One region of the Shewanella sp. 10N.7 genome, then DNA from elsewhere that is predicted to be linked to it. Evidence: predicted binding sites of a transcription regulator. Region 1 holds the regulator's gene; each other region holds the start of a gene.
The links. The regulator sigma-54, encoded in region 1, starts transcription at its own class of promoters, with help from an activator protein. The targets are predictions, from matches to a motif close to GTTGGCACGNNNNTNGNNT.

Region 1 (10,100 bases):
ACAAGGTCGTTATTGCCTTTGAGCTGTTCAAGTAAACTACCAATAAGTGGTAAAGGTAGGTTATCAACACAGTAATAACCTAAATCTTCTAATACCCTTAGTGCTACTGATTTACCTGAGCCTGATCGTCCTGATACGATGACAAGTTTCATGCAGTTATAACCTGATAAAGTTCTGTAGCGTCATGACTCTTTCGAAGTCGCTTAAGGATTAATTTATCGCTCAGTTTTTCAGCCATACTCGACAGCGTACTTAAATGCTGTTGGCATTGATCAGAAGGAACTAACAGCGCAAATAATATATCCACGGGTTTCTTGTCGATAGCATCAAACTCAATGCCTTCTTCACACTTGATCAAAATTGCTATCGGTTCTTCGATATCAGTTAATCGACCATGAGGAATCGCAATGCCATTTCCTATACCTGTACTACCCATTTTTTCACGTGCTATTAAACTTTCAAAAATAGCCTGTGAAGATAGGGTTGGGTACTGGGCAGCCATTAAATCGCTGATAAGTTCCAGTACTTTTTTCTTACTGCCCGGCGTGGCGCAGGTAGTGCACGCCGGCTGCAGAATGGTGCGAAGTTCCATCGTTAGTGTTTAATTAACTTCTCTTTGTGTTTAATTACCTGACGATCTAATTTGTCGATCAGGGCGTCAATTGCAACATACATATCAGCGTTCTGTGATACCGCAAAAACTTCACCTCCTTTGAGGTGTAATTTTGCCTCTGCAATTTGTTGCAGCTTTTGAACATTGAGCACAACGTGAACATTATTGATCTGTTCGAAGTGTCGTTCAAGCTTTGAAAACTTAGTTTGTACATACTCACGTAAAGATTGAGTAATTTCCACATGGTGCCCAGTCAGGTTAATTTGCATAGATCATCCTCCAATAACAAAGGCTTATAGGCTTTTGCGTTGGTTTGAGGGAGGGATGAGCATTGCTTCACGATATTTGGCGATCGTACGCCGAGCAACATTGATCCCTTGTTCTGCCAATAGCGTCGCCATTTTACTATCGCTAAGTGGCTTTTGCTGGTTTTCTGCGGCAACAAGCTTTTTAATAAATGCGCGAATTGCAGTAGAAGAACACTCTCCGCCATCATCAGTACTCACATGGCTTGAAAAGAAATATTTTAGTTCAAAAAGTCCCCTAGGGGTGTGCATATACTTTTGTGTCGTGACACGCGAAATCGTCGACTCATGCATTTCAACGGCTTCAGCAATGTCATTAAGTACCATTGGCTTCATTGCTTCTTCGCCAAACTCAAAGAAGCCTTGCTGAAATTGCACAATACAATTAGCCACTTTTAATAGTGTCTCATTACGGCTTTCAATACTCTTGATAAACCATTTTGCTTCTTGCAAATGACCACGGATAAATTGGCTGTCTGATTGGTTTGCTGAGCCTTTTGCCATTGCTGCATATTGCTGATTCACACCAATTTTTGGCATGTTATCTGGATTTAACTCAACGACCCAACGGCCACTCTTTTTAAACACTGTCACATCTGGAATGACATATTCATCTTTAATAGGAGTGATCTGTAACCCTGGACGTGGGTTAAGCGTTTGAATAAATTGAATCGCTTCGCGTAAATCATCTTCTTTAAGCTTGGTTTTACGCATTAATAATCTAAAGTCGCGGCCTGCAATTAAGTCTAGGTGTTCTGCAATCAGTAGCTTAACGTTATCGATACAAGGTATTTCATTAGGGTATTGGCCCAGCTGAATCATCAGGCATTCGCTTAAATCTCTTGCTGCAACGCCTACTGGATCAAAATGCTGAACTCGTTTGAGTACAGCTTCAACTTCATCGAGTTCAATATCTTCTAGGCCTAAAGCTTGCAATATGTCTTCAGTTGTTTGGGTTAAGTAACCACGTTCATCAACGGCATCGATAATCGCTGTGGCAATTACCAGATCGTTTTCAGAAAAAGGGGTGAGATTTTTTTGCCACTCTAAATGCTCATATAAGCCTTCTGTGGTTTCACCCTGAAAAGGCATATCGTCATCACGAGCCACTGCGCCAGAACCTGAACTTGGGGATGCTGTGTAAACTTCATCCCATGTGGTATCCATTGGTAATTCGTCAGGCATGGATTCTTTGGTCAACGATTCAGTGGTGTCTACGGTTGAGGTGTCTTTTTCAACAGTCACTTGGCTGTTATCACTAAAATCAGTATCGGTTTGCTGGGCGTTTTCTTTTACTGGTTCTTTTGCTTTAGCAAACTCATCTTCGAGCTCAAGGAGTGGATTTGAGTCAAGTGCTTGTTGAATTTCTTGCTGTAGCTCCAATGAGGAAAGTTGCAATAAGCGAATGGCTTGTTGCAACTGTGGGGTCATAGTCAGGTGTTGACCCATTTTAAGTTGGAGTGAGGCTTTCATTTACCGCTTATCCCTAATTGAGTTTCATCGTCGCGACTAACAATTGTGTGGGTCTAGCACCTTTTTAAACTGCTTCTAGGCTTAAGCTGAAGCTTGGCTTAAGTTCAGTCTAGAACATTGCACTAAAAAGTGGGACTGATACTGGTCGCGACATGCCATATTGTGCACTAAAGAATGCTAACTATAGCTTGAATTGCTCACCTAAGTATACTGACCTGACTTGCTGATTGTCTAAGATTTCAGCAGGCGTGCCTTCTGCAATTAAATCACCGTGGCTAACAATATACGCGCGCTCACATACATCAAGCGTTTCACGAACATTATGGTCGGTAATGAGTACTCCAAGTCCACGATTTTTTAATTGTTGAATAATTTTCTTGATATCTATCACAGAGATAGGATCGACACCGGCAAAAGGCTCATCTAGCAGAATGAACTTAGGATTTGCCGCTAATGCGCGTGCGATTTCAACACGTCGACGTTCACCACCCGATAATGCCATACCTTGGCTATCGCGAATGTGAGTAATATTAAACTCTTCTAATAAGTGCTCTAACTCTTCGATGCGCTGCTCAGTCGTTAAACTCTTGCGGGTTTGCAACACCGCCATAATATTATCGTGTACGGTTAACTTGCGAAAAATACTGGCTTCTTGTGGTAAATAGCCAATACCTTTGCGTGCACGCAGGTGCATTGGATCTGCCGTGAGGTCGTCAGAATCAATTAATATGCGGCCTTTATCACTTTTAACTAAGCCAACGACCATATAAAAGGTGGTGGTTTTACCTGCACCATTTGGCCCTAATAGCCCAACAATTTGCCCAGTTTTAACGGTAAGACTGACATTTTTGACCACTTGGCGACTTTTGTAGCTTTTAGCCAAGTTTTCAGCTGTTAAGGTAATTTGGGTCATTATTGAGTTTGCTCTAGCGCTGGTGTTTCAGGTAATGCATCTGAAGCTGATTGTTCATCACTTGATGCAGGCTTAGCTATTGAAGGTGTTTCAGCTTCAGTTGCTGCTGCCGAATCCAAACCATTTTCAGTGTTTTCGATAGCGGCATCAGATTGATTTTCAATTAACTTCTCAGCTGTTTCTTCAGGTGCTTGCTCTGTGACTTCTTCTGTTGAAACAGGCTCAGATGAGGCGCTATCTGGTTGCTCTGAAGTGTCTTTCGATTCATTTAAATCAGGGTAGTTTTCAGGCTGGAAAATTGTGATGACTCGGTCTTTTCCGTCGCCAGTACTTTCAGCAATCAATTGCTGTTTTTCAATATTATAACTGATGAGGTTACCGGTAACTTGGCTACCTGCTTGATCAAGTTTAGCGTTACCTTTTAAGGTTAAAATACTGCTGGCTAGCTCATATCTGATTTCATTGGCACTGGCTGTACCAATACGACCATCATCTAACTCTTGCGAGAATGTAGCCGGATTACCAGTGGCAACCATGGTTTTTTGACCACCAGACTCTTCACTAAATGCGCGTAATTCATCTGCATTAATGTTAATCGTGCCTTGGGTGACGTTAACAGGGCCAAAGAAAATAACTTGGTTATTTTTAATGTCTGCTTTTTGGCTCACAGCAGCGACTTTTAGCTCTTGTTGTAGATCGCCTTCTTTAGCGTTAACGCCAGTCATTCCAATTAGGCTTATTCCAACTAGGCTCAACTTTACAAAATGTTGTAGTGAGACAGTAAGGTTATTACTTTGCTTCATACGTTCCTTCTACTTGACTTAAAAGCTCTAATTCTTCGGCATTTAAATCAGCGTAAAGGCCTAAGCCTTGTATATTAAAATCTTGACCTGTGACATATATTTGTCGATCAGACGTCATGATCATAGTGTTCAAATCGAGAGCCAACATAGTGGTTGTCAAAGATTGTACTGGTTCATTGATGTTTATTGCATCAATAATAACATTATTTTGTAGCACTACTTTGCCAGTTTCTTTATTAAGCTTGCCTAAATCAGCAGTTAATTGCCACTCAGCTTCACCATTTTCTGGATAGACAAGATAAACAGGTTCAGTGAACAAGGTTTCATTTGTTTGCTGAAAATGTTCCATGTGTTTTGCTGATACACGACTTTGGACTAAGCCTTGCTCGTTAAATTCAGTACTACGTAGGTCATTAGCTATAAACTCAGGACGAGCAGGATCAGGCAGCTTTGATGCTTCCATCTGGCTGCGCTTGACTTGGACTTGCCAATATAAAATCAGTGCAGCGCCAAAGAAGGCTAAAATGGCCAATGTGGTGCGGCTCATATACTCATTCCATGGGCCGATTCAAATTTGTCTTGGCTAACCAATAGCAGATCAGTTAATTCGCGTAGTGCCCCATTGCCGCCATTTATACTAGTAATCATTTGGCAGTGACGTTTTACAAAAGGGTGACCGTCTGCCACACAAACCGCAAGACCCACTTCTTTCATGACGGGTAAGTCGACCATGTCATCACCTATATAGGCGACTTCATCAGGTTTGACATTATAAATGCTCAGCAAGTCTTTAAACGGGGTAAGTTTATCATCCACGCCTTGATAGATATGGCTGACGCCAAGAGCTGTCATTCTGTTTTCTACAATGGCAGATTTACGGCCTGTGATCACAGCGACTTGAATACCGCTGGTTAAAATTGAGCGGACGCCATAACCATCTCGAGTATGAAATGCTTTGAGTTCTTCACCTGCATTACTTAAGTAGATGCGGCCATCGGAAAAAACGCCGTCAACATCACAGATAAGCAGTTTGATTTTTTTAGCGCGCTGCCAAATGTCATCACTGACAGGGCCATATAAGCCTTGATGAACTTGTGTTTCAGACATATTAAATGACTCCTGCTTTAACCATATCGAGCATGTTTAGTGCGCCAACAGGTTGTTGATCGTTATCAACCACGATTAAGCCGTTAATGCTTTTTTCATCCATAATTTGCAATGCTTGTGCAGCTAAAATATCGGCACTGATGGTAATACAGTTTGGTGTCATGACATCGGCAATGGCTGTGGTACGTAAATTCTTTTCTGCATCAATCACGCGGCGTAAATCCCCGTCAGTAAATATACCCACAAGTTGACCGCCATCATCAGTCACAGCAGTCATGCCTAAACCTTTATTTGAAATTTCATATAAGGACTCAGTGATGCAGACACTGCTGTTAACTATAGGTACATCAGCACCTTGATGCATAACATCTGACACTTTTAACAGTAATTTGCGGCCTAAAGAGCCGCCTGGGTGAGATAAAGCGAAATCATCACGGGTAAAACCCCTTGCTTGAAGCAAAGCGACAGCTAGTGCATCACCCATGACCAATGTTGCAGTTGTGCTTGAAGTGGGTGCGAGTCCTAACGGACAAGCCTCTTCTGGTACTTCAATACAAAGATGCAATTTCGATAAGCGCGCCATATTCGAGTTAGGTTTCCCTGTAACCGCGATAACCGGTACGCCCATTCTTTGAATTACTGGTAGCAAAGTGAGAATTTCGCTTGATTCACCAGAATTTGAAATTGCTAAGACGATATCATTTTTAGCCAAAGCCCCTAAATCGCCATGGCTTGCTTCACCTGGGTGAACAAAAAACGCTGGTGTGCCTGTACTGGCGAGAGTGGCTGAAATCTTGTTACCAATATGGCCCGATTTTCCCATACCCATGACAATGACTTTGCCTTTACATTGCAAAATAAGTTCACAAGCTTGGCCAAACTCATCGGAATCAACATATTGATAGAGGTTATCTAATGCCGTTTTCTCGATATCAATGACCTGGCGGCCCCATTGGCGCAATTGTTTCTGATCTATCATAGGTCTCTCGCTCTGTTCTAACACTAATTAAACATTAGCATTAGTGAGATAAAAGTCTTTATGCCCCGTTATTGAGATTGAAATAAGACAATCTGGTACGCAATAAAGACGACTAATAAAATGACGCCATGCCAGCGAGTTAGCTGCTTTTTGGCGCCACTGGATAAAACGAGTACTGCTAATGCGGTACTGGTACCCAGCACCATATAAAAATCTCGGCTACTTGCTTGCGCATCAATCTCACCTGGAGCGATGAGCCCAGGAATAGCCAATACTGCTAAAATATTAAATAAGTTCGATCCGACAATGTTACCAATGGCGAGATCGTCTTCTTTCTTCAACACCCCAGCAATACATGCAGCAAGCTCAGGTAAACTGGTACCCACTGCAATAATGGTCAATCCGATGACTAAGTCGGAAAGCCCAAATGTCTTGGCAATGCCTACAGCACCAGTCACCATCCAATCGGCAGAAAGCGGCAGTAGGATCATGCCCACAATGATCCAGATAATAGCATGTAATGTGGGTACATTTTTAGGGATCTCTGCATCAGATTCGTCAGATAACGGATCTATTTGCTTATTTCTCATGGCTTGCCAAATGAAATAGCCCATTAATCCAAAAAATGCGACTAATAAAACACCGCCTTCAAAACGAGTTAGCATGCCGTCATGGATGAGGTAACCGGCTAAAACAGTCGCTGCTAGCATTAGCGGTATTTCTCTTTTGAGTGTTTGAGAACTCACTGAAATAGCACCAAGTAGGGCGGTAATACCAAGAATTAAGGTGATGTTAGCAACGTTTGAGCCCAGCACATTACCTACGGCTGTATTGCTCATGCCTTCCATTGATGCTGTGGCTGCGACAAACATTTCGGGTGCTGAACTTCCCATTGCAACAATGGTTAAACCAATCAGCATTGGCGGCAGTCCAAGGTTACGAGCGAAAGCGGCTGCGCCATATACGAAGCGATCTGCGCTCCAAACTAATACGCCTAGGCCAGCGATTAGCATCAAGATATTAAAAAGCATGTTTGTCCAAAAAAAGTGTTGATAGCTATATTTGTGCAGAATTTTAACAAAAATATGAGCAGATGCGATAATTGTTGTGGATTGTAACTCATGGTGATTGATTTGTTGTAGGTTCTTACACAATTTCGTACAATTCAGATCTACATCTTGCGGGCCAGGAAGGCTATTATTTCCTCTATGTCAGATTCAAGTTCATTACAAAATACATCCCCTTTGGTTGAAATTCGTCATATGAAATTCAATCGTGGTTCACGTGTCATCTTTGATGATATTTGTTTGAACATTCCTAAGGGAAAAGTTACCGCAATTATGGGCCCCAGCGGCATCGGTAAAACGACGCTCCTTAAATTAATTGGTGGTCAATTAACCCCAGACAGCGGTGAAGTATTATTCAGTGGTGAAAATATTCACCAACTCAAACGTCAGCAATTATTTGAGCTGCGTAAACGCATGAGCATGCTATTTCAAAGTGGTGCCTTATTCACCGACATGAATGTATTTGATAATGTGGCTTTTGCATTACGTGAGCATTCTGGTTTACCTGAAAGCATTATTCGTAAAGTGGTGATGATGAAGTTGCAAGCGGTGGGATTACGAGGCGCAGCTCAGATGAACCCTAATGAGTTATCGGGCGGTATGCAAAGGCGAGCAGCGTTAGCGAGAGCGATTGCCTTAGAGCCTGAAATGATCCTTTATGATGAGCCATTTGCTGGGCAAGATCCTATTTCAATGGGGATGCTGGTGAAATTAATCGGTGAGCTATCCAGTACCTTAAAACTCACTTCTGTCGTTGTTTCCCACGATGTTGACGCTGTTCTGAGCATTGCTGATTACGTGTACGTGATTGCTGAAAAGAAAGTGATTGCCTCAGGGACTCCCGACGAGCTTAGAGCATCAAATAACCCTCAAATTGAACAGTTTATTAATGGCCGACCAGACGGGCCTGTGCCTTTTCATTTTCCCGCTGAAGATTACCAACAGGAGATGCTAAATGGGCGTAGTTAGTCGTGTGGCGGACTTAGGCCGAGTTGCATTGGATGTTTTAGCAGGGCTAGGCCGTGCAGGCTTAATGCTTTGGGGCGCGATTATCAATGTGCCTAATATCAGTAAAGGTTTGCCATTAGTGGTTAAGCAAATTTATGTGCTTGGTGTGCGCTCAATGGTGATAATCATCGTATCAGGCTTATTTATTGGTATGGTTTTGGCGCTTCAAGGTTATACCGTTTTAGCTGATTTTGGCACTGTTGAAAGTTTAGGCCCGATGGTTGCGCTGAGTTTACTGCGTGAACTTGGCCCTGTCGTGACGGCATTATTATTTGCGGGACGTGCAGGTTCAGCATTAACCGCAGAAATAGGCTTAATGAAATCCACTGAGCAATTATCTAGCTTAGAGATGATGGCTATCGATCCATTAAGGCAAGTGATTGCGCCGCGTTTTTGGGCAGGGGTGATAAGTGTACCTTTATTAACAATGATGTTCTGCCTCGTTGGTATTTTAGGTGGTCATCTTGTTGGGGTTGAATGGAAAGGCATCGATAGCGGGTCTTTTTGGTCAATACTGCAAGCATCTATCGAATGGCGCCAAGATATTGTGAATTGTTTGATTAAAAGTGCTCTATTTGGCGTGGTAGTAACTTGGATTGCTTTGTACCGCGGGTATGAGGTCACGCCAAACCCAGAAGGGATAAGTAAGGCAACCACTTCGACAGTGGTGCAAGCAAGTTTAGCGGTACTCGCACTCGACTTTTTGCTTACAGCAATCATGTTTGGTCAGTAACAAATTTCGCATTCATTAATTAAGTGGTTGAAGCATATGTTGACAAGGAAAGTAGAATTATTCGTTGGGCTCTTTTTACTAACAGGGTTGTTGGCATTTTGTGTATTAGTGTTTAACGTTGCCAATGTGGAACTAAAGTCGAGTAAAGAGACCTATACTTTAAGAGCTGAGTTTAACAATATCGGCGGTTTAAAGGTGCGTTCACCTGTGAAGGTTGGCGGTGTTGTCGTTGGCCGAGTCTCGAAAATTACACTGGATAATAAGAAGCTGGTGCCCGTAGTTACCTTAACCATGGATAAAGAGTTTAATCAGTTCCCTGAAACGAGTAGCTTATCAATTTTAACGTCAGGGTTATTAGGTGAGCAATTTTTAGGGCTGACCCCAGGCTTTATGGACGATGACATAGAAATGTTAGCAGATGGGGATAGAGTGCATGACACTCGCTCTGCATTGATTTTAGAGGATTTAATTGGGCAGTTATTATATAGCGTTTCTTCAAAGGATAATTAGGAGAGAAGTATGAGCCAAGTCTTTAAACGTATTTTGCAAACTATGGTGTTGTTAGTTGGCAGTACTGTGAGTCTCACAATGTCTGCGAGTGAAGTGACAAGTGAAGTAATAGATACTCATGACCCTTTTAAGTTAGTCCAGCAAGTATCGAATAAAACCTTTGATCGCTTTAATACTGATAAAGCGTTAATTGATGCAGATTTAAGTCATTTAAAGGTGATTGTGCGTGAAGAATTAATGCCATATGTCGATTACAAATATGCTGCTTATAAAGTCATGGGGCAGTATTTACGCGACACGACACCAGAACAACGTGAGCGTTTTGTCGAAGCGTTTGAAGGTTACTTGGTGGCGACTTACGCTCAAGCCTTTACCGAGTATACAGGTCAAAAAGTACAGTTTTCCCCTGCGAGTGATTTTGCCGATGAGAAATTCGTCGATGTAAATGTGCAAATTATTGAAGATGGCCGCCCACCGATTAAAGTGATGTTTAAAGCAAGACGCCTTAAAGATGATAGTTGGAAGGCATTTGATTTAGTCGCTGAAGGGGTGAGTCTACTTGCGTCAAAACAGTCTGAAATTTCAAACT
Region 2 (10,100 bases), on a different contig from region 1:
AACTTGCAGTCACTAAGCCATCAGAACCGATACCCACATTGGTTAAACGACCTACTGTTGTACCGTCTTGGGTTAATTCTGTCACTTCAAAAGGTGAAGCATATTGTGTTGGGTTATTAAAACCAAGAGTTAATTTTTGAGTACCATCAGCACCAGGACCTAGAACATTTGCGCCATTGACACCCAGCTCGACCGTTTCAACAGTTGCGGGATCTGAACCTGTGTAAGCTCCGGCATCATTAAACTTCAATACAGACCCTTTCCAACCTGATGCATTTTCAGCAAGTGCCGTACCATCTGCAATACCATCGCCGGTAGTATCTACACCGTATGAACCACCATTTGCTTGATCAATATCGACCTGCTCGCCATCAACGGCATAAAAGGCAACCCAGTTACTCTCACCGGTATAAGCACCATCTGTTGGTTTGATGAAGTAGGTTGTCATAATGTGCGACTCACCGAGTGAATCATAAATAGTCACTGACGTTGAGTTATTAAACGTATCTGGATCGTTTGGATCAAAGTTAGCAGGATCTAATGCTGACTCACCTACATTTAAGTTCATTTGCAAACCAACATTACTGGTTTTTACAGGGCTACCAGCAGTATCTGGAATTTTAATCGGTACAGTACTCGATAAGCTCACCGAAGTAGAGTTACCATCGGCATCAACTGGGAAACCTTGTAAGAAGTTACCCGCTGAATCTGTCATGAAACTTTCAGAGTTCACTTTAAATGCACCAGCACGAGTAAATGAGTGATCTTGCGTACCTACTTCAGATGCCGTAACAAAGAAACCACCGCCACTGATAGCCATATCAAGTGAGTTACTGGTGAATTGTAAGCTACCTTGTTGGAACTGTTGTGCCACTTGAGTAGTTGTCGCACCACCACCCACTGCAGTTTTACTGTTTGAAAAAATAGAATTAGCATAAACATCAGCAAATTCAGCACGAGACTCTTTAAAACCAATTGTATTAACGTTGGCAATGTTATTTGCTGTGGTATTGAGATCTTTTTGAGCAGCTGAAATACCACTCAAAGCAATGTTAAACGACATAATTCACCCCTTCTCTTACTAATTCTATTTATTGTTAATAGTCAGTATTCTGACCATTATTGAAATTTGGTTTTTAAGCTTTCCACGGTCTAACTTTTAGTAAATTAACTTTCCGCAACAGCAAGTACATCTGACAATTGAATGCCGCCAATACCACGAAGATTTAATATCGCCCCAGTTGTGACATCACCCAATGAAACGCTGGAAACATGTGCGTAAGTCGATACCGCTAAATCTTCTGATGTGCCATCAATTTTACCGTTAGCTTTAATGGCATAATTTCCTTCAGCAACAGGCTCACCGTTTTTATCTAAGCCGTCCCATGTCACATCGATGTTACCGCCTGCAGAACCATCAACTTCGAATGTTCTGATAACTTGGCCGGATTCATCCTCGATATTCACAGTAATGCTATCAATCGGTGTCGGCGTACTGATCACCCCTTTCACTTCAGGGCTTTCACTAGAGATATGCCCTGTATCTGATGGAATAAGTACTTTTTGACCAACAAGTCCAGATGCTTGTAACGCTTGGCTGGAGCTAGTTAAGTTATTTAGATTTAGGATTTCTTCATTCAATTTTGAGATGCCATCAACCGTCGAGAAAGATGCCATTTGAGAAATCATCTGGTCATTTTCTACAGGTTTAAATGGATCTTGCATTGACAGCTGTTGGCTTAATAAAGCGAAGAAATCCGCTTGAGTCAGCTCCTGGCTATTAGGCTCTGGTGTTTCAGGCTCTCCTTGAAGTGCAACACTGTCTAAAAAAGCATTACCTGTCGTAGCCGTTTGTGTTGTATTTGAAGCTACACTACTTGTACTGCTCGACTGTGTCTGCGGCAATGTTTGACTGCTGTAAGGATTTACGAGGCTCATCTGTTACCTCCATCAAATTTCATATTACTTACCCATACGAAGCGTTTGCTGCAGCATAGATTTAGCTGCATCAGCCACTTGGACATTCATTTGATATGACCGAGATGCAGAAATCATGTCTGCCATTTCTTCCATCACATTCACATTTGGTTTATAGATAAACCCATCACCATCAGCCATTGGATGATCAGGAGAGAACTCCTTTAATAATGGTTTATCACTTTCAACAATGCCTTTAACACTGACACTGTGAGAACTATTTTGCTGACTCGTCGCTTTTGCCATTTCAGCTTCAAAGATCGGATGGCGCGACTTATAAGTTTGATCAACACTACTAGAGACTGAATCGGCGTTGGCAATGTTACTGGCAGTCGTATTCAGTCGCACTGATTGTGCTGACATACCTGAACCTGACACATTAAAAATATTAAATAGACTCATGATTAATCTCCTCTAATCGCTTTACGCATGCCAGAAAACTTACTTTCAAGGAAACCCAATGACATTTGATATTCTAAAGAGTTTTGCATAAAAGCAGCTTGTTCTTGCTGGGAGTCAACCGTATTGCCATCGCCTGTATCTGGCTGATTGGGTACGCGGAACTGCACATGTTCTTGGCTAAGCGCCTTTAAATCAAAATGCTTGTCAGTTGTTTGACTCATTTGTAAACCTTGCTGATGAGAACGAGCACTATTCATGGCAGACGCAAAGTCTACATCACGTGCTTTATAGCCAGGCGTATTTGAATTGGCGATGTTACTTGATAGCACTTCAGCCCTTTGAGCACGAATGCCCAATGAGTATTGATGTATCCCCAAACCATTTTCAAAATTAATCGCCATAAAATTGCCTCCATCAGCTAACTGAGAGGAATAAAGCAAAGGTTATGCCAAAATATTTAGGAAGTAGATGCGAAATAGATAAAAAAAATAATGCCAGCAGAAGCTGGCATAGAAAATGATAAAAAACCTTTATTTACAATGTATTATAATTAGGTTTTCTTTTGATAATAAATACCAGGGTTACATCGAACCATATTGAATTCGTCAGTCAAACCTGAGATAGATTCTGACGCACCTAAAAATAGTATGCCGTTAGGATTCAAAGCGGCAGCAAATTGCCGCAGTATTTTAGCTTTTGCCTCAGGGGCAAAATAAATCAGTACATTACGACAAAAAATAATGTCGTATTTACCTAAAAGGCTATAACTTTCAAGTAAGTTATGCGCTCTAAAGTTCACTAATCGCTTAACGTTATCTTTAACTTTCATATTACCAGACGGTAATTGATCAAAGAATTGGCGTTTGCGTTCAGGAGATAACCCACGCGCTAACGCTAAACTGTCATATTCTGCATTCTTACACCGCTCTAACATCGAAGGTGATAAGTCAGTTGCTTGAATAGTCGCGTTTCCGGGTAACGCACCTGGCTTACGTTGCTGATACTCAAGAATGGTCATAGCTAAGGAGTAAGGTTCTTGCCCAGACGAGCATGCAGCTGACCATATTTTCAATGGACGCCCTAAACGGCTATATTCAGGTAATAATGAATTATGAAGTAATTCAAAGGGGTATTTATCCCTAAACCACAAGGTTTCATTTGTGGTCATGGCATCAATAACTTCTGCCCGTAAATGTCTTTCAGTTGGCTTCATTGAGCGTTTAACGACTTCAGATAATGAGGGTAAATCATGTTTACCCATCAATGGAGCTAAACGACTTCTGACCAAGTACTGCTTGTTGTCACCTAATACAATGCCGCTGTGCTGCTCTAAAAAAAGCTTAAACTGATTATATTCTGCTTCAGCGAGTGATTTATTCGTCACATTTACACCCTATTATAAAGAAACTACCTACAAGTAATTTCAGTGTGAACCGGTCACTTGATTGACTCATCTAACGCTATCAATGTTGACTTGCTAACTCAAACATTCATTTTAATGAACTTAACGAGATGCTACAGTTTCATAGATAACATTCATCTGCCTATTAAGTTAATCATAGACAGAGAATGATAATAATGCTTATAAAATTAAGTGTTTATTTACAGCAGAAGCCAGCTCATCCGGATTAAATTTTGCGATAAAATCATTTGCACCGACTTTCTCAACCATTGCTTGGTTAAAGACACCACTTAACGAAGTATGTAATACAACTTTAATGTCTTTTAGTTTTGGATCATCTCGAATTTCAGCAGTTAGGGTATAACCGTCCATCTCAGGCATTTCAATATCAGAGATGATTAATGGAATTTCGTCAGCGACATTGTCCATTTCTGTTGCTATAGCTTTGAGTTTTTCGAGTGCATCTTTACCATCAATTGCAGTATCAATTTGCAGATTCAAAGACTCTAAAGAGCGAATGATTTGTTTACGTGCCACCGCAGAGTCATCAATAACCATAATATGATAATGCTGATCACGGTCGATAGTTAACGCTTCATCAGCTTCTTTACTGATTTCAGTCTTAACAGGTGAGATTTCATCTAAGATTTTTTCAACGTCCAAAATCTCGACCAATTCACCTTCAATTTCAGTCACCGCTGTTAGATATGAATTACGTCCCGCACCTTGTGGCGGCGGCATAATTGATTCCCAGTTCATATTGATAATACGCTCAACAGAACTGACTAAGAACCCTTGAATACTGCGGTTATACTCGGCAATAATAATGAAGCAGTTCTCTGTTGAAGTTAAAGGACGGCCGCCTGTTGCCGCACTCAAATCAATCACAGAAATAGTCGAACCACGAATATGAGCAATACCTTTAATCATTGGGCTTAAGCGCGGTAATGTCGTTAATGGTGGACACTGTAAGACTTCTTTTACTTTGAAAACGTTGATACCAAATCGTTGACGGCCATTCAATTTAAAAAGTAACAACTCAAGTCTATTTTGACCAACGAGTTGGGTACGTTTATTGACTGATTCAAGAATACTCGACATAACCCTGCCTTGTTTATTTTACAGCCCCTTCCGGGCGTTTTTCTTATGATTTAAAGCGACAGTAAATCTATTACCATCAAATTGTACCACACGCTAAATTCGATTTTCTGACAATATGATTATCAACATACTAACTGGGCATGCTTATTGCTTCATGTAAAACAATGACAATAAAACCCCATATTGATAGTTGAACAGTCAAACTTCTGACTCACTGATGAGTACAATGCGACTCATATAAACAACTAAATTAATATTCTTGTTTAAATCCACAGATTTAAACCGTTAATAGAGAAGTATAGAGACATACTGGCAATACTGGCTAGAAACTAAAAATGAATAAAAGAATGCTATGGCTACTCATTATATTGTGTTCCTCTTTACCGGCTTTCGCCAGTGAAGACAGCACTATTACCTACTCTTTATCGACCATTACTGAGTTAGCTAAAGAGACTGTGGCAAAAAAAATTGCTAATAGTCCTTCATATAATAGTGATGCAAAGATAAATATCTTGCCACAACGTGTTGAAGGAAGGTTAACCCCTCCATCATGCTACCCGCCAATCAATGTAGAAATGGCCAGCGACAGACCGATTAACCGAACCAATACCGTAAAGATAAGTTGCATCAGTCCTGAGTACGATTACCCTTGGCAAATGTATTTATCCGTCAAAGTTGAAGTACTCTACCCTGTAGTGACGGCTAAAAGTATTATCGAGAAAGGCGAACTCATCACCAATGACACCATAGAAATAAATTATGTTGATCAGCACAGTATTCGTGGCCAGTTTTTCTCGGGTGTATCCGACATTATTGGGACTCGCTCAAAAAGACGAGTCCCAGCCAAAGCCCCATTACTCAATAATAACCTATGTTTTGTATGTAAAGGTGATTCAGTCTCCATATATGCAAAAACTAATAGCTTTGAAATAAAAACAGCCGGTGAAGCATTAAGAGACGGAAATGTGGGAGAGACCATTAGAGTCAAAAACTCTAACTCAAACAGGAAACTAGATGTTATTGTCATAGGTGTTGGAGAAGTTGAAGTTCGGATGTAAAATAATCCTAAAGTTCTTTCCAGCATGGCCGATACCCTGTTAGGAATACCATAAATTACGCTGGAGCCTTACATGGCAATTGATATTAACAATCTAAAAACAGCTTCACACACTCAGTTACGTACTAACCGTGACGCAAGTGCTGCGACAAAAACTGCAGAGTCAACGAGCAGTAATACAGCAGCAGTGAAAACTGATTCGGTCAGCATTACCTCGCAAGCACAACAGCTGCAAGGAGCTCAGAGCAAAATGGCATCGTTACCTGAAATTGATCAAAGCAAAGTTGATGCAATTAAAACAGCGATTTCTGAAGGTCGATATAAAGTCGATCCAGAAAAGCTTGCTGCTAATATTGCCAGTTTTGAAGCTGACATGAGCGGACTAAATTTCGACCAAGAGTAATTTCATAATGACTCTTGGCTAATCAAGCATTACAAATGTAATGTGGATTTTATGAAGAGTAACTTATGAATGAATTACTACAGCTGTTATCTTTTCAGCACGGCACTTTGTCGTCGCTGAAAAAACTTGTATCTGCAGAAAAGCAAGCGTTAACAGATCAAGATGCAGATACCCTTTTAGCTTTAGCCCGCGAGAAAGTAACCTGTCTCAATAATCTGCAGCAGAATGATCAGAAGCTCGCTAACCATCCTGAAAAAGAATTACTTAGCACTGACACTGTACTAATTCAGAAAGTGGAAGAAGCCAAGGTAATATTAGAAGAGTGTAAAGACATTAATAATCAAAATGCCAGCTTGATTGAACTGAATATTGCGAGCCTAAATCGCTTTTCTCAAGCGATGCAAATGAGTCGAAACGCTACCAGCCTCACTTATAATGACAAAGGGCGAACGTCGACCATTTCATCATTAGGCTCTAATCTAAAAGCCTAATGTAAGCGTCAATTTCTGCACCCATGAATTAAAACCATAAAAAAGCCGCTGTTATCAGCGGCTTTCTTGTATTTATTTGTAATAGCTCAATCAACATTTAAACACTAAAAATAAGTGACTTCTTTGATTTTTCTTGGTCGATTGTCTTGCTGATATAAGTTCCACACTTGAGCAAAATCCAATTCTAATTCAGTAACATACATATCACCAGCGGGATAGCTTTTAATCACCTTAGCCCCCTTAATCATGCCAGAAACCTGAGTCGACACGGTTTCACTATTTAATAACCACTCGCTCATTTGGCTATGAGCATCCACTTGTTGACCATATACCTGCTCTGCTAACTCACGATACGCCGCAATTTTTGACGCTTGCATCGCCATTAACACTTTATGAGATTGCTCTTTTGCTGGCTGCGTCGCGAGAGGGGCATAACCTACCGCGGTTAATTTTGGAAACTGTTCTGGCGCCTCTGTTTCCCACTGAACATATTTATCATTACTTGAGCAACCGACTAACGATAATGCTGCGACAGACATCATTGCCATTAAAAGCTTTTTCATAATTTCTCTCCTAGCACAGCCACTTTTCCATCCCCAGATTGCTCATTACGATAGAGCAAACCATTTTCTGAGGTAACTTTATTAGAGGGTGATAAGTAACCCGGTAAACTGTCTGTATGAACAAAAGTTTGTACAGCAGAAACTACTCGATTATTGGTTACATTAACAATCCTGGCATTCAACACGACTCCTTGTGTTGTTGTAGCCATTGTCGACACAACAACATGGGACACGGGTAAATCAGACGGCAATAGCTTCCAATCGCGACTGAGAATAAACTCACCTTGTTCTGTTGCTCTTATGGCATTAGCCACATTCATATCAACTAAATTAAATTCATGAGCATGAAATGCTGCAACAAAACCTTGTTGTAGCTGCAAACCTAGAGCGTCAGTTTGACTAAAAGCATCTACTTTTACAGGTGTCGTCACTAATAAAGGTTGATCTGAACGCAGGCTATCATTTTGTAATACCAGTTCATTGACAATTTTTTCTGCAAGGGTGTTCACTTGAGACTTTGGTGCTAAACCGACCTTTTCTATATCGTAGCTTAATGCTTTTGGCGTCTGACCTTCTGGTTCGGACATAAACCATGAGTTAGTGTCAGTAGGCTGCCCTGCATAGGTTAACTCATCGCCACTCTTTGACGTCTCACTTGCGCAAGCTGCCATTAATAAAGCAATGGGTAATAAAATAAATTGACGCATAGCCTTTATATCCTTAACTCAATTCATGCACTGTCATTGGCGTTATCTAGAAAAGTATCGTTTAAACCCAGTGAACAAACCTTATTCATTCAATGGGTATCAAGTGGCCTAACTTTATTAATAACCATGTTCGTCATCACACTCATAACAATGTTAATAGCCACACTCTCTGAAACCCTATCGGCACTTAAGTTAAAAACTTTATCATTTAAGCGCTATTAATTAGCCATGATGAGCCTTTTCTAAATGTTCACACTTATCAAAGCCACAGATACACAAAGGGCACAATTATTGCTTTGCTATAAAGACTCATAAAAATGGTGTCTAAAAGTCATTAAGTTGGCACTGATATCTTCATTATTTTGTAAAAAGTGAAACTGAACATGCCGAATTTAAACATTAAATTATTATTTTTTTCAGTGCTTGTACTGCAATTGGCCAGTATCAGTCACGTCGCTTTTGCACAAAGAATCGAAGTATCAGGTCAAGCGAGCATTGTCGATGGCAATATTGATAAAGCCCGTGAAGCCGCAATAAATCAAGCATTAAACTATGCCAGCTTAAAAGCTGGAGTGAACTTCAATAGCCGTCAAACCATTAATCAAGGCAACTTGACTCAAAATGCATTTCAAGTACAACGCATGGGTGAGGCTAAAAATATTGAAGTGGTATCAGAAATTATCACCTCAACTGATATTACTGTCTCATTAAGGCTAAACCTCGAATCACAGAAGGTCGTTCAGCAATGTCACAGCCAGCAACTTAAAGCGGCACTGATGATTCCACAAGCTACCATGCGAGATCGCTCCCAATTGCGCTATGGTCAATTAGCCAATTTTGAACAAGCCCTGTCACAACAATATGGCGCAGTGATTAATAGCATGTCAGAGTTTAGTTTTGCGCATATGCACGCCGAAGAAAAACTAGACCATAAAAATCAATTGATAAACTTTAGAGGCAACAGGATCCCAAGTTGGTTAGGCGAAATCACTGATAGCCAATATATTTTACAGCCTGAGATTTTAGATATTTCCACAGAGCCAAATCAGAGCTCAATTTTCGGCCTGTGGAGTGATTACCCTCAACGACAAATTAATTTACGCTTTACATTATTTCATGGCATTAGCGGTGAAAAAGTATGGAGTAAAGACTACGCAGCTACAGCAGAATGGGCATTTGATAAAGATGAAACTGTCTCTCCAACAACAAAGCGCTTTTGGAGTTCGACATACGGACAATCAATGAACCAATTATTTCAACAAAGCACGCAGGATATTGATAATCTCCTAAACTGTCGTCCATTATTAGGACAAATCGTCGCTAAGCAAGGAAACAGAATTATCATCAATCTAGGACGAAAAAATAACGTTAAAATGGGTGATAACTTTCAAATTGTTTTGCAGCAAAATATCCCAGACAGAGTCAACTTAATGCGTGCAGTCGCGACGAAAAATCGCGCCACAGTTACCATTGAGCAAGTATCAGAAGAAAGCGCAACGGCGGTGCTAGAAGGGATTGGAAGTACAGGCAATATTCAAGTACAAGATATTGTGATTAAAATTTAATACAAACTTTACTGAAGTAAAACCCTGATATATAGGTCAAATTATTAAAAGATAATTTGCGATTTGCTACTAAAAGAAAAGGCTTACAAACAATGGAAAGATCTAGCTCAGTATTTAATAATCAATTTTCAATTAGCCAATTTGGCGAATATTACTTACCGAGTGTTAATCGTAATACCTTTGAGAAAGTGGATTCGACAACTGCGTTTAAACAAAAATTTAAACAAGAAATATTCAAGCAAGATACTCTACATATTATTCTAGGGATAGACTCAGGGCTGTTGGTAAACTATATCTTAGAAGCACCACTATCGGAGGGAAGTAAATACATATTTATAGAATTACCAGCTGTGCTATCTATGCTAAATGTTGATATTCCAGAAGATAAGCAGGACTATATAAAAGTTCTTGATTTTGAGGGTTTCAATGACC
Region 3 (10,100 bases), on a different contig from region 1:
TCCTCTTCGCCTCCTAGAAAAAATAATGCCGCGCCTGCAATCAGACCAATAACGACGACACCGATAGCAATAAAGATAATCAGCTTTTTCTTACTTTTAGGTTGGTTTTCTGTTGTTAACTCTAGAGATTCTTCTTCAGCCATCATTTATTCCATTTTATGTGCTGCCACATTGGTAATAATCTCATCTCAATTATTACAGGGCTTTGACTGCATTAACGTAATGGCTATAGATTACCGACTTAGGCGTAATAATCTATAGCTGAATTGCTACTCTTTGCATGTTTTGTAGCAATCTCGAGTTCTTGTGCTGAAATTTCATCCAGCATATTCTCGCCACTGCTGTTTTGTTCATCATACTCGGATTTTTTCTGGCTTTCGCCATCTTGAGATACATGGCTATCAGCAAGTTGTAATCCTTCTTCAGCCAGCATTTCTCTCAATTTTGGAATCGCTTGCTCAATGAGGTCTTTTGTCTGAGATTGAGCTACTTGGAACTGTACTTGAGTTTGCTCACCGTTAACTTGAACTTTTACTACCATGTGCCCAAGCTCGGCTGGATCTAGACGAATTTCAGCATGCTGAACGCCTTGTCCAACCATAGTGATAAGTTGTTGTTTCATTACAGGTGCAAACTTTTGAATCATATCCTGCATTTGCACTACGGACTCAGCCCCTTGACGTAACGAAAGTTGAAATTGAGGTACATCACTTTTGTGCTGTGGTGTAAAACTGCTTTGATTTTGTAGTGCTTTTACATCTATCGTTTCACTCTCTTGCCCTAGTTCAGCAAGTGTTGATTGACTTGAGTTAGCTGCTGCATTAACCATGGCATTATTAAAGGCGACTTTGGAGGTTGGTTTATCTAATGCCACACTTATCTCGGCTTTACTAAGATTCACAGGGGCACTTTCTTTATCTTCGTTCTTAGCTAGTTTATTCGTATCAGCTATGACTTTTGAATCAGCCGCAACTTTCTCAGCATTGGCAACCTGAGCTGAAGCGGCAATATTGTTAGCTGTATCAGTGGCATTCGCATCACTTTGGACACTATTTGCGATATTAGATGTTGAGTTAGCAAGCTTAGCTTTTTCAGCAGTAATTAAATCAGCATTGGCCTCTGCAACAGGGATTGTTGCTGTCTGGTTATTGAGTTTCCCATCGATTAACAAAGGTAAGGCTTGGTTATCAGTGATGTTGATTTGTTGATTATAGCCATTAATTAGTTTGTTCAGTTCAACAGCACTTAAGGCGGCAAGATCTTGTTCACTCACCGAAGAAAATTGAGTCAATGCATCTAGTTGCTCAGTGTTCAGTGAACTTAAAAAAGAAGTGGTACTTATTTCGGTACCTAACTCTTTATCAATATCATCAATAACCGTCTCAATAGCCTTTTCAATTCCTATGTCAATTCCTGCTTCTTTCGGCAAAACATCAACTGCGAGCTCATTAACCAATAAACCCTTTTCAATTGAATGCTGAGTCTCTTCAGTTAACACTAATTCGCTATCGGCTTGAGAAAGCGCTAACTCTGACAACTCAGATTCAAGCGGCAAGTCTTTGCCACTTTTTTCAATATCTGCCTGAGTATCGAAATTTTCAGCTAAATCTATTTGAGCAAAAATAAGATCAACATCCGAACCTTCTGCCGATGGAGCATCGATACTAGCTGGTTGTTCATTAGTATTTAGACTGAGCTTAGTTTTATCTACATCCACTTGTGATGCTTGATTAAAGACAGATAAAAAAGACTGTTTATCATCGAGTTGCACGGTTCCTGAAACCTGCGAATTGGTGGTTTTGCCACTATTCCCCAATAAAATACTGCTCATTTGTTGCATAACAAACTCCACTCAACATCACTCATAACGAACCAATTGGTACAACAATCGGATCCTGATAACAGTCACAAAGCTGACACTTCACTAACTAACTCTATAAATAAGCAATTAAAATGCCAGCTTATTAGAATATTGGTTTTTAAGGTTATTTACTCTTTCATCGCAAGGTAACTATCAGACTGAAAAATGAAAGTTTTGAGTCAAGTTTAAGCGTTAAGTTTAAGAAGATTTCTAGCGAGGTTTTTTACGGATGAATTGTTGCATCGCAAATTCATCCGATGCTTTTTGTTCACGTTTATTTGCAATTATTTGCGCTTTTAATGCATTTTTTTCTAGTAACATTTCCACAGCTTTACGTTTTTGCTGCTTTTCTTGCCAATGTACTTGGCGATAACCCGTTTGTTTTTCAGCTTCTTTTACTGCATTAACTTGTTGAATGAGCGCTTGATCGACTTGCTTAATAAATTCATGAAATGAATGGTATTCACTGGCACTTAAAGTTTTACCTTGGGTTTCACCCATTTGCTTCATGTATTCAAGACGATAGTTATTCAGTGCATCTAGCTGACCTTGACACTTTTGCTGCTCAAGCTGGGCAGACTTTAATTGCAAAGCAGCTTGCTCTTCAGCTTCTTTATTGATTTTTAATACTGTCAACAGAGGATCAGCGCGGCGCATTATTTACATTGGGCAGCGATTTGCCCCACCATAGTTTGGCTATCATTAAACGAGATAACATCTTTAAAACCCTGTCTTAAAAATGCATTCATCGCAGGTTGTAATCTAATGGCATTGTCTATTCGCGGATCGCTACCTTGAGAATATGCTCCAATGGATATGAGGTCGCGATTTTGCTGATAGGTAGAATACATTTGCTTAACTAAACGCATCGATTCTAAATGTTCTGGCGCAATCACCATTGGCGCAACACGACTAATAGATTGTTCAATATCAATAGCTGGGTAATGACCAGAATCAGCAAGTGTGCGAGATAAAACAATGTGACCATCAAGAATCGCTCTTGACGCATCTGCAATGGGATCTTGCTGATCATCACCTTCTGTCAGTACAGTATAAAAAGCAGTAATGGAACCTTGTCCAGGGCCTCCGTTACCTGCCCGTTCAACCAGTCTTGGTAATTTAGCAAATACTGATGGCGGATAGCCTTTTGTTGCTGGCGGTTCTCCAACAGCTAACGCCACTTCACGTTGCGCCTGAGCATAGCGGGTTAAGCTATCCATCAATAATAAAACGTTGTACCCCAAGTCACGAAAGTATTCAGCTATACGAGTGGATGTTTCACAAGCACGAAGACGCATTAATGGCGAAGTGTCAGCTGGTGCGGCTACGACAACGGAGCGAGCACGTCCTTCTTCACCAAGGATCTCTTCAATAAACTCTTTTACCTCACGACCACGCTCGCCCACTAGCCCTACAACAATAATGTCAGCAGTTGTCCCGCGAGTCATCATGCCTAATAGCACACTTTTACCCACACCGGAGCCAGCAAATAAGCCCATTCGCTGACCCTTACCCACTGTTAGCATGGCATTGATGGCCCTTACCCCTACATCTAAAGGTTCAGAAATGGCGCGTCTAGCAAGTGGATTAATTGGCGGTGCATGGCGAGAAGCTTGTTGATCTGTATTTAATGGCCCTAAGCCATCAAGTGGTGAACCACTGCCATCAAGCACTCTGCCCAACAAACTCAGTCCGACATTCAAACTTGACTGCTCACCTAATGGCCGCACTCTTGCCCCAGGTAGTACACCTCTTAATTCATCAACGGGCATTAAGTACAACAGCTCGTCATCGAACCCGACCACTTCGGCAACTAATTCACCCGCCATAGTTTCAATCGAGCATAAACTGCCCACTGGTGCTCTGCAGCCTGTAGCTTCTAATGTTAAGCCCACAACACGCACTAACTGCCCACTGGCTACCGGCCTAAGTGGGCTGACTTTTTGACTTTGGTTCTTGAGTTTATTCAGTAACTGATGTTGACGGCTTTGCATTGTCTCGTACCTCATCAGTTTCTAAAATTTTGGATTGCTCATCTGCACCATTTTCAATTGCTGTTGTGTTATGAAGGTCAACTGAAGAATCTGCAACTTGGAAACTTTGATCTTTTATAGATGATTCTTCTATCAATGGTTCATGACGAGTTGCTTCTTGCAGACTTGTATCATTCTCACTGATTTCGGAATCAGTCACTTCAGTAATTTGACTGTTTTCCGTCGTTAAGCTTGAAGATTGTCTTTCTGGTAAGTGATCCACGACCTCAGTCGTATATTGCGGATGTTCAGTTTTTATCGTTTGCACATTTGCTTGAATGCCAGAGGCTTGCTCGTGTAACTCTTGCAATACCTGACGCATTCTCTCTTCTACCCGCAAATCAACGCTTGAACGCATGCTATTGATAATACAATCACCTAGATTTAATGAAGGGTCAGCTTCAATGTCCCAATGATTTTTTTCTAATTGTGCATCACTGTATAATTGCATCACTAAGGTAGCATCATCTGGATGCAGTCTGAGTTTAATCTGTTGCTCTTTAATCGGCAGGGAGTCAACACCTTGACGCAAGACTGATAAAATATGCTCAGGATGGGTTTTGAGTTCATGACCAACAATAGATTTAGCTAGGTTGATTGCTAACTGTAATACTTCTGCTTCAATTTCAGCATCAAGTAACATTAATGGTTGTTCGAATTGTTTTACCAATTGAGTTAATTTTTCGAGCACTTCATTGACTTTAACTTGGCCAACTTCATAGCCTTGTTGTTCCCCTTGAGCAAAGCCTTCAGCGTGCCCGACTTCAAGACCTTCAAGTTTACCTTGCTCAAGACCTTGGCTGTGACCTGCTACTTTTCCTTGCTCAAACCCTTCCTGCTCAGCTTCAACTCTGATTTGTTCAATTTCTGCCATGGTTGGAGGTAGAAGCGGTTTTTCTTCTGATTTAGCAGGTGGGTTTTGGCTACCTAAGTGTCCAAATAAATTAGACGGAGAGTTTGTTTGATCTTCGGTGACATCAGGCAATTGCCAATGACTGAAATCTAAGTCATCATTTTCGATTGATTTATTGGTTTTAGATTCCGTCATGGATATGCCTAATTTCTAAAGCGATTAATGGTTTTATATTGCAGCTAAACGGTAATGCCTTAAGGATAAAATTATATTGATGGTGTTATAAGAACTCTTCACCACCACCACCACCAAGCATAATTTCACCACTATCACTTAAGCGACGAGCAATTGCGAGAATTTCTTTTTGGGCCACTTCAACTTCACTGATCCTAATAGGTCCCATTGCTTCAAGATCATCACGTAATAATTCACCGGCACGTTTAGACATATTACCGATAATTTTATCTGACAATTGGTCATCAGTGCCTTTTAATGCCTTCATCAGCACATCTTGCTGTACTTCTCTTAGTAAAACTTGAATTCCGCGGTCATCAACATCAATCAAGTTTTCAAATACAAACATAAGATCTTGAATTTGCTGAGCCATCTCTTCGTCTGATTCACGCATTGTTTCCATAATCTGGCTTTCAACGCCTGTATCTAAGAAGTTCATAATATTAGCAGCAGCTTTAAGTCCACCCATTTTCGCTGCTTGTGCGCCGCCTTGGCCTGCGAACTGTTTCTCCATAATATCATTCAATTCTTGCAATGCAGCTGGCTGTACTTCTTCTAAATTAGCAATACGCATCATCAGATCTAAGCGAGTATTTTCAGGAAACTGACTGAATATTTCTGCTGCCTGATCAGGTTCTAGATAAGATAAAACAATGGTTTGAATTTGCGGATGCTCATTTTGAATGATGGTTGCAACTTGACGTGCATCCATCCATTTTAATGAATCTAAGCCTTTAGCACCGCTACCCATGATAATTTGTTCAATTAAATTACCGGCTTTATCTTCGCCAAGTGCTGCTGTTAAGGCTTTTCTTACGAACTCTTCACTATTAAAACCAATAGACGAGAATTTTTGAATTTCTTCAAGAAATAACTTATGTACGCCAATGACTTTTTCTTGACCAAAGTCTTCCATGGCCGCCATAGACATACCGACTTTTTGAACCTGTTTTGGTTCCAAGTGTTTTAGTATTGAAGCCGCGTCAGCTTCGCTTAGGCTTAACAGTAATATAGCGGTCTTTTCAGTTCCCGTTAAATCATCTGGGTTAAACCCTTTAGTAGCCTCTGCTACCGCAACGTCATCATTTGCCATCGTCTTGTAACCAACTCTTAATTACTTGGGTAGAAAGTTCAGGTTCATTTGCCACTAATGCCCGTATTGACTTAATCATATCATCATCTTTATGAAGATTTGGAATTTGAATTGAGCCATCATCTGCATAACTATAATCAGCTTGCTGAGTATTGAGCATTCCGAGTGTATCTGCAGCATATTGATCTTCAATCTCAGCCAATTCATGACCTAAGCGAGCCTCTTCTGGCATTTCAACTTCATTGGCTTTCAGCAACTTATTCAACATTGGTCTGATAACAAATAAAATTAAGACTAAGACCAATAATGCACCTAAAACCAGTCTTACCGCACGCCAAAACCAAGGTTGCTCCCATAATTCAGGCTCAGGTAATGCTTCAATTAATTGATCCATAAATGGAACGGTAACCACTTCTAAAGTATCACCACGTTGGCTAGTAAAGCCCATAGCCCCTTCCAGTAAACGACGAATATTCGTCAGCTCTTGTTCGGTTCTTGGCACTCTAGTGACCACACCATTTTCATCAACTGCGCCTGGTTTATAATCAATCGCCACTGACACGCTGACTCGTCTTACTTGACCAACTTGCTGACGTGTATGACTAATTGTGGTGTCTAACTCAAAGTTACGGGTCGCTTCACGGTGGCTGTCACCACTGACTGAGGTAGTTTCAGCTTCACCGACTTCTTGTGGGATGTTTGATTCCATTGGCGGTTGATTTGATAAAGCGCCAGGAATACCGCCCATTGATTGACCTGATGAATTACGTTCAATGGTCATTTCACTACGAATCGCAGGTAAATCAGGTGAAAAGCGTTTGGCCGTTTGTTCAACCGCTGTAAAATCCATGTTCACATCGACCTGAGAAGTAAAATTTTCAGGTCCTAATATCGGCATTAAAATCGATTCGACTTTATTACGATACTCAGCTTCTTTCTGTTGAACCAATTCTTGTTCGCGGCGCGCTCTAGATGATGCAGCATCTTGGCTGCCTGAATTTAATAAACGGCCATTAGAGTCAGTTACAGTCACTCTCGTTGGGTCTAAACCCTGTACTGCTGAAGCAACAATATCAACGATAGAGTCAATTTCTTCTTGTCCTAAACTGCCTCGACGAACATTGACCACTACAGTTGCACTTGGTTTAGATTTATTGCGAGCAAAAACATTTTCTTTTGGCAAAGCTAAAATAACTTTAGCGCGAGTTACGCTATTTAGCTCTTCAATTACTCGGGCTAAATTGACTTCTTGGCTTTGCTTTAAGCGTGCTTGCTCCATTCGTTGGCTAACACCGAAGCCACTGTCTTTACTTAGGTAATCTGTTGGCTGGCTTGATGCTTCAACGCCTGCACGAGCGAGTAATAGTTTTACATTTTGATATTTGTCTTCAGGAATACTGACGACATCACCAGAAATTTTATAGGCAATTTTATTTTTATCCAAAACGTCCAACACTTGGATCATTTCGTTTGTTTCCATTTGACCTAACGGTCTGTACTCAGGCTCTTGCGCCCACATCATCATAAATACAGCCAATACTAAACAAACGGCTAATGCCAGAATCATAGTAATTTGACGCATAAAATCAGCACTACCAAAAGAACTCATCAAACCAGGTTTATTTTCCTGCTGAATCCCTGTGCTACTAGCGGTATCTGAATCTAATACGAGATCTGTACTCACAATAATTACCTACTTTCTAATCTGATAAAGAGGCCTAAACAGGCATGCTCATAATTTCTTTGTAAGCTTCGACAAGCTTATTTCTTACCTGTACTGTCGCTTCAAAAGCCACACCAGATTTTTCACGAGCAATAACGGTATCTGATAAAGTTACCGTAGAATCACCCATCTCTAAACGAGTGGCTAGATTAGCCGAGTTTTTCTGTAACTCTGTCACACCGCCAACAGCTTGAGAAAGCAATTCTCCGAAGTCTGCACCTGAAGTATTGCCTACTTTCTGGATCATATCCGGTTGGATAGGTGAGCGAAGATTAGGCGAGATTTCACCACGAAGTGATTGCATTTCTTGTAAGAAAGGATTCGAGCTAATCTGCATTGTAATCTCCTATTCGTCGGATATTTGACGACTAAAAACCAGTTAGAATAGATTTAGCAAGTAGGATGCCAACAATAGAATTAACGCGATAGTTTGGGTGATTTTATTACCAATGGATGACTGTTTGATTAGCAAGTGAACAAGTGAACCTGATCGATAGCTAGATCAGGTTTACTTTGTAGGAGTCTAGCTAAAAGCTAGGCAGGGACTTGTATTCCCATATCGCGCATTTTGGCCATTTTATAGCGTAAGGTTCTAGCACTGATGCCTAGCTTTTCCGCAACGTCTTTGCGGCTACCATTACACTGGTTAAGTGTCTCAAGAATAATTACATGCTCTTGAGCTTTTAACTCATCACCAAGTCCTTCATTTTCAACTACAGGTTTGACTTGAGTAGGTTCAGGTTGCTGTAATTCAACTTCATTTGAATCTAATATGATATCTGCTGTTGAAATAGCCTCTCCAGTATGAAGAATGAGTGCTCGTTGAATCACATTATCCAGCTCACGAACATTTCCTGGCCAGCGATAAGTCAACAAACGTCTACAAGCCACTTCATCCAAAGTCGGCACAGGTGAGATATTGGCATTCTTAGCATGCTTAACCAATAAATGACGCGCAAGTGGTAAGATATCAGCTGGTCGTTGATTCAAAGCAGGCCAAGTTAACGGGAATACGTTAATTCGATAATATAAATCTTCTCTGAAACCGCCTGATGCCACCATTTCTTTTAAGTCTCTGTTAGAAGTAGCAAGCACACGCACATCAAGAGAAATAGTTTTACGCCCGCCTAAACGTTCAACTTCTCGTTCTTGTAACACTCGCAGTAGCTTAGCTTGTAGACCTAATTCCATTTCTGAAATTTCATCTAATAAAATCGTACCACCTTGAGCTTGTTCAAATTTACCGGGACAAGCTTGGTATGCGCCAGTAAAAGCGCCTTTTTCATAACCAAATAATGTCGCTTCGAGCATATTTTCTGGAATGGCGGCACAATTAATTGCAATAAAGGGTTGTTGTGAACGCGAGCTATTTTGATGTATGTATCGTGACAATACCTCTTTTCCTGAACCGCTTGGCCCCATAATCATCACTGACGCATCTGAACTGGCTACACGCTGGGCAATAGAAAGTAATGCCAAACTTTTGTCATCAGCCACCACAGGCTGATCAAGATTTTGCTTTAGGGGTAAATAACGTGACACTTGGTTAAGTAGTACTTCTGGCGCAAATGGTTTCGCTAGATAATCAACAGCACCAAGTTTAATCGCACTAACCGCACTATCAATGGTTGCATAAGCGGTCATCAGTAGCACTGGCACTTTACAGTTTTGCTGCTGTAAATAATTTAACAAGCCTATACCACCAATGCCTTCCATTTGAACATCACTAATAACCAAATCAAATTCTGTTGACTTGAGAGCAAGAATTGCATCTTCTGCAGATGCAACATCAACACATTCATAGCTTGCCAGCAGTAAGGTGTCGAGTAAGGCCTCACGTAAAGATGCATCATCTTCAACGAGTAATAGTTTTGCTTCACCCATGTGATGCCTCCGGGCTATTGTGATTTTCTGCGCCACGTTCTGTTTTACTGAAGTCGTTATCTGTAATATTGTTATCAGCTAATGCTTCATTGTTTAACACTTCACTTTCGAAACCTGTCGTCTGAGTTTTATGCGATTGATAAATCGGGAATGACAATCTGATTAAACAGCCTTTATTTGGTTGTGATGAGACTTGCACTGTCCCTTTATGATTTCTTACTACCGTTTGAACCACTGCTAAGCCTAAACCTGTACCTTGGCTTTTGGTTGTAAAAAATGGCTCTAGAATTTGTTGCTGCATATCAGCTGCTAATCCTTTGCCATTATCAATAACATCAATATTAATATGAGTATTAGATGAAGCTGTAATGATTCTAATTTCTGTGGCATTAGCCTCTAAGCTATTCATAACAACGTTA

Region 2: LMH66_RS08530 (flagellar assembly protein T N-terminal domain-containing protein) is a predicted target of sigma-54. The motif match lies at 8,382-8,400, and genes of this name have one in related genera.
Region 3: fliE (flagellar hook-basal body complex protein FliE) is a predicted target of sigma-54. The motif match lies at 8,189-8,207, and genes of this name have one in related genera.

The regions. Positions count from the first base shown of each region.
Region 1 covers NZ_JAJGZS010000025.1:25,995-36,094, forward strand. Annotated here, with positions in the region: gene rapZ (RNase adapter RapZ) at 1-152, opposite strand, end outside; gene ptsN (PTS IIA-like nitrogen regulatory protein PtsN) at 149-592, opposite strand; gene hpf (ribosome hibernation promoting factor) at 595-882, opposite strand; gene LMH66_RS15495 (RNA polymerase factor sigma-54) at 907-2,391, opposite strand; gene lptB (LPS export ABC transporter ATP-binding protein) at 2,573-3,304, opposite strand; partial or broken gene lptA (lipopolysaccharide transport periplasmic protein LptA) at 3,577-4,029, opposite strand; gene lptC (LPS export ABC transporter periplasmic protein LptC) at 4,094-4,654, opposite strand; gene kdsC (3-deoxy-manno-octulosonate-8-phosphatase KdsC) at 4,651-5,214, opposite strand; gene LMH66_RS15520 (KpsF/GutQ family sugar-phosphate isomerase) at 5,216-6,193, opposite strand; gene LMH66_RS15525 (calcium/sodium antiporter) at 6,262-7,224, opposite strand; gene mlaF (phospholipid ABC transporter ATP-binding protein MlaF) at 7,402-8,229, shown strand; gene mlaE (lipid asymmetry maintenance ABC transporter permease subunit MlaE) at 8,216-9,001, shown strand; gene mlaD (outer membrane lipid asymmetry maintenance protein MlaD) at 9,038-9,511, shown strand; gene LMH66_RS15545 (MlaC/ttg2D family ABC transporter substrate-binding protein) at 9,521-10,100, shown strand, end outside.
Region 2 covers NZ_JAJGZS010000010.1:98,413-108,512, forward strand. Annotated here, with positions in the region: gene flgE (flagellar hook protein FlgE) at 1-1,063, opposite strand, end outside; gene flgD (flagellar hook assembly protein FlgD) at 1,168-1,938, opposite strand; gene flgC (flagellar basal body rod protein FlgC) at 1,963-2,379, opposite strand; gene flgB (flagellar basal body rod protein FlgB) at 2,382-2,780, opposite strand; gene LMH66_RS08495 (CheR family methyltransferase) at 2,930-3,763, opposite strand; gene LMH66_RS08500 (chemotaxis protein CheV) at 3,962-4,882, opposite strand; gene flgA (flagellar basal body P-ring formation chaperone FlgA) at 5,218-5,940, shown strand; gene flgM (flagellar biosynthesis anti-sigma factor FlgM) at 6,013-6,342, shown strand; gene LMH66_RS08515 (flagella synthesis protein FlgN) at 6,408-6,833, shown strand; gene LMH66_RS08520 (LPP20 family lipoprotein) at 6,938-7,396, opposite strand; gene LMH66_RS08525 (FlgO family outer membrane protein) at 7,393-8,103, opposite strand; gene LMH66_RS08530 (flagellar assembly protein T N-terminal domain-containing protein) at 8,487-9,668, shown strand; gene LMH66_RS08535 (6-hydroxymethylpterin diphosphokinase MptE-like protein) at 9,761-10,100, shown strand, end outside.
Region 3 covers NZ_JAJGZS010000010.1:72,469-82,568, forward strand. Annotated here, with positions in the region: gene fliL (flagellar basal body-associated protein FliL) at 1-143, opposite strand, end outside; gene LMH66_RS08360 (flagellar hook-length control protein FliK) at 242-1,840, opposite strand; gene fliJ (flagellar export protein FliJ) at 2,072-2,518, opposite strand; gene fliI (flagellar protein export ATPase FliI) at 2,518-3,855, opposite strand; gene fliH (flagellar assembly protein FliH) at 3,824-4,942, opposite strand; gene fliG (flagellar motor switch protein FliG) at 5,028-6,074, opposite strand; gene fliF (flagellar basal-body MS-ring/collar protein FliF) at 6,064-7,683, opposite strand; gene fliE (flagellar hook-basal body complex protein FliE) at 7,793-8,134, opposite strand; gene LMH66_RS08395 (sigma-54-dependent transcriptional regulator) at 8,332-9,681, opposite strand; gene LMH66_RS08400 (sensor histidine kinase) at 9,674-10,100, opposite strand, start outside.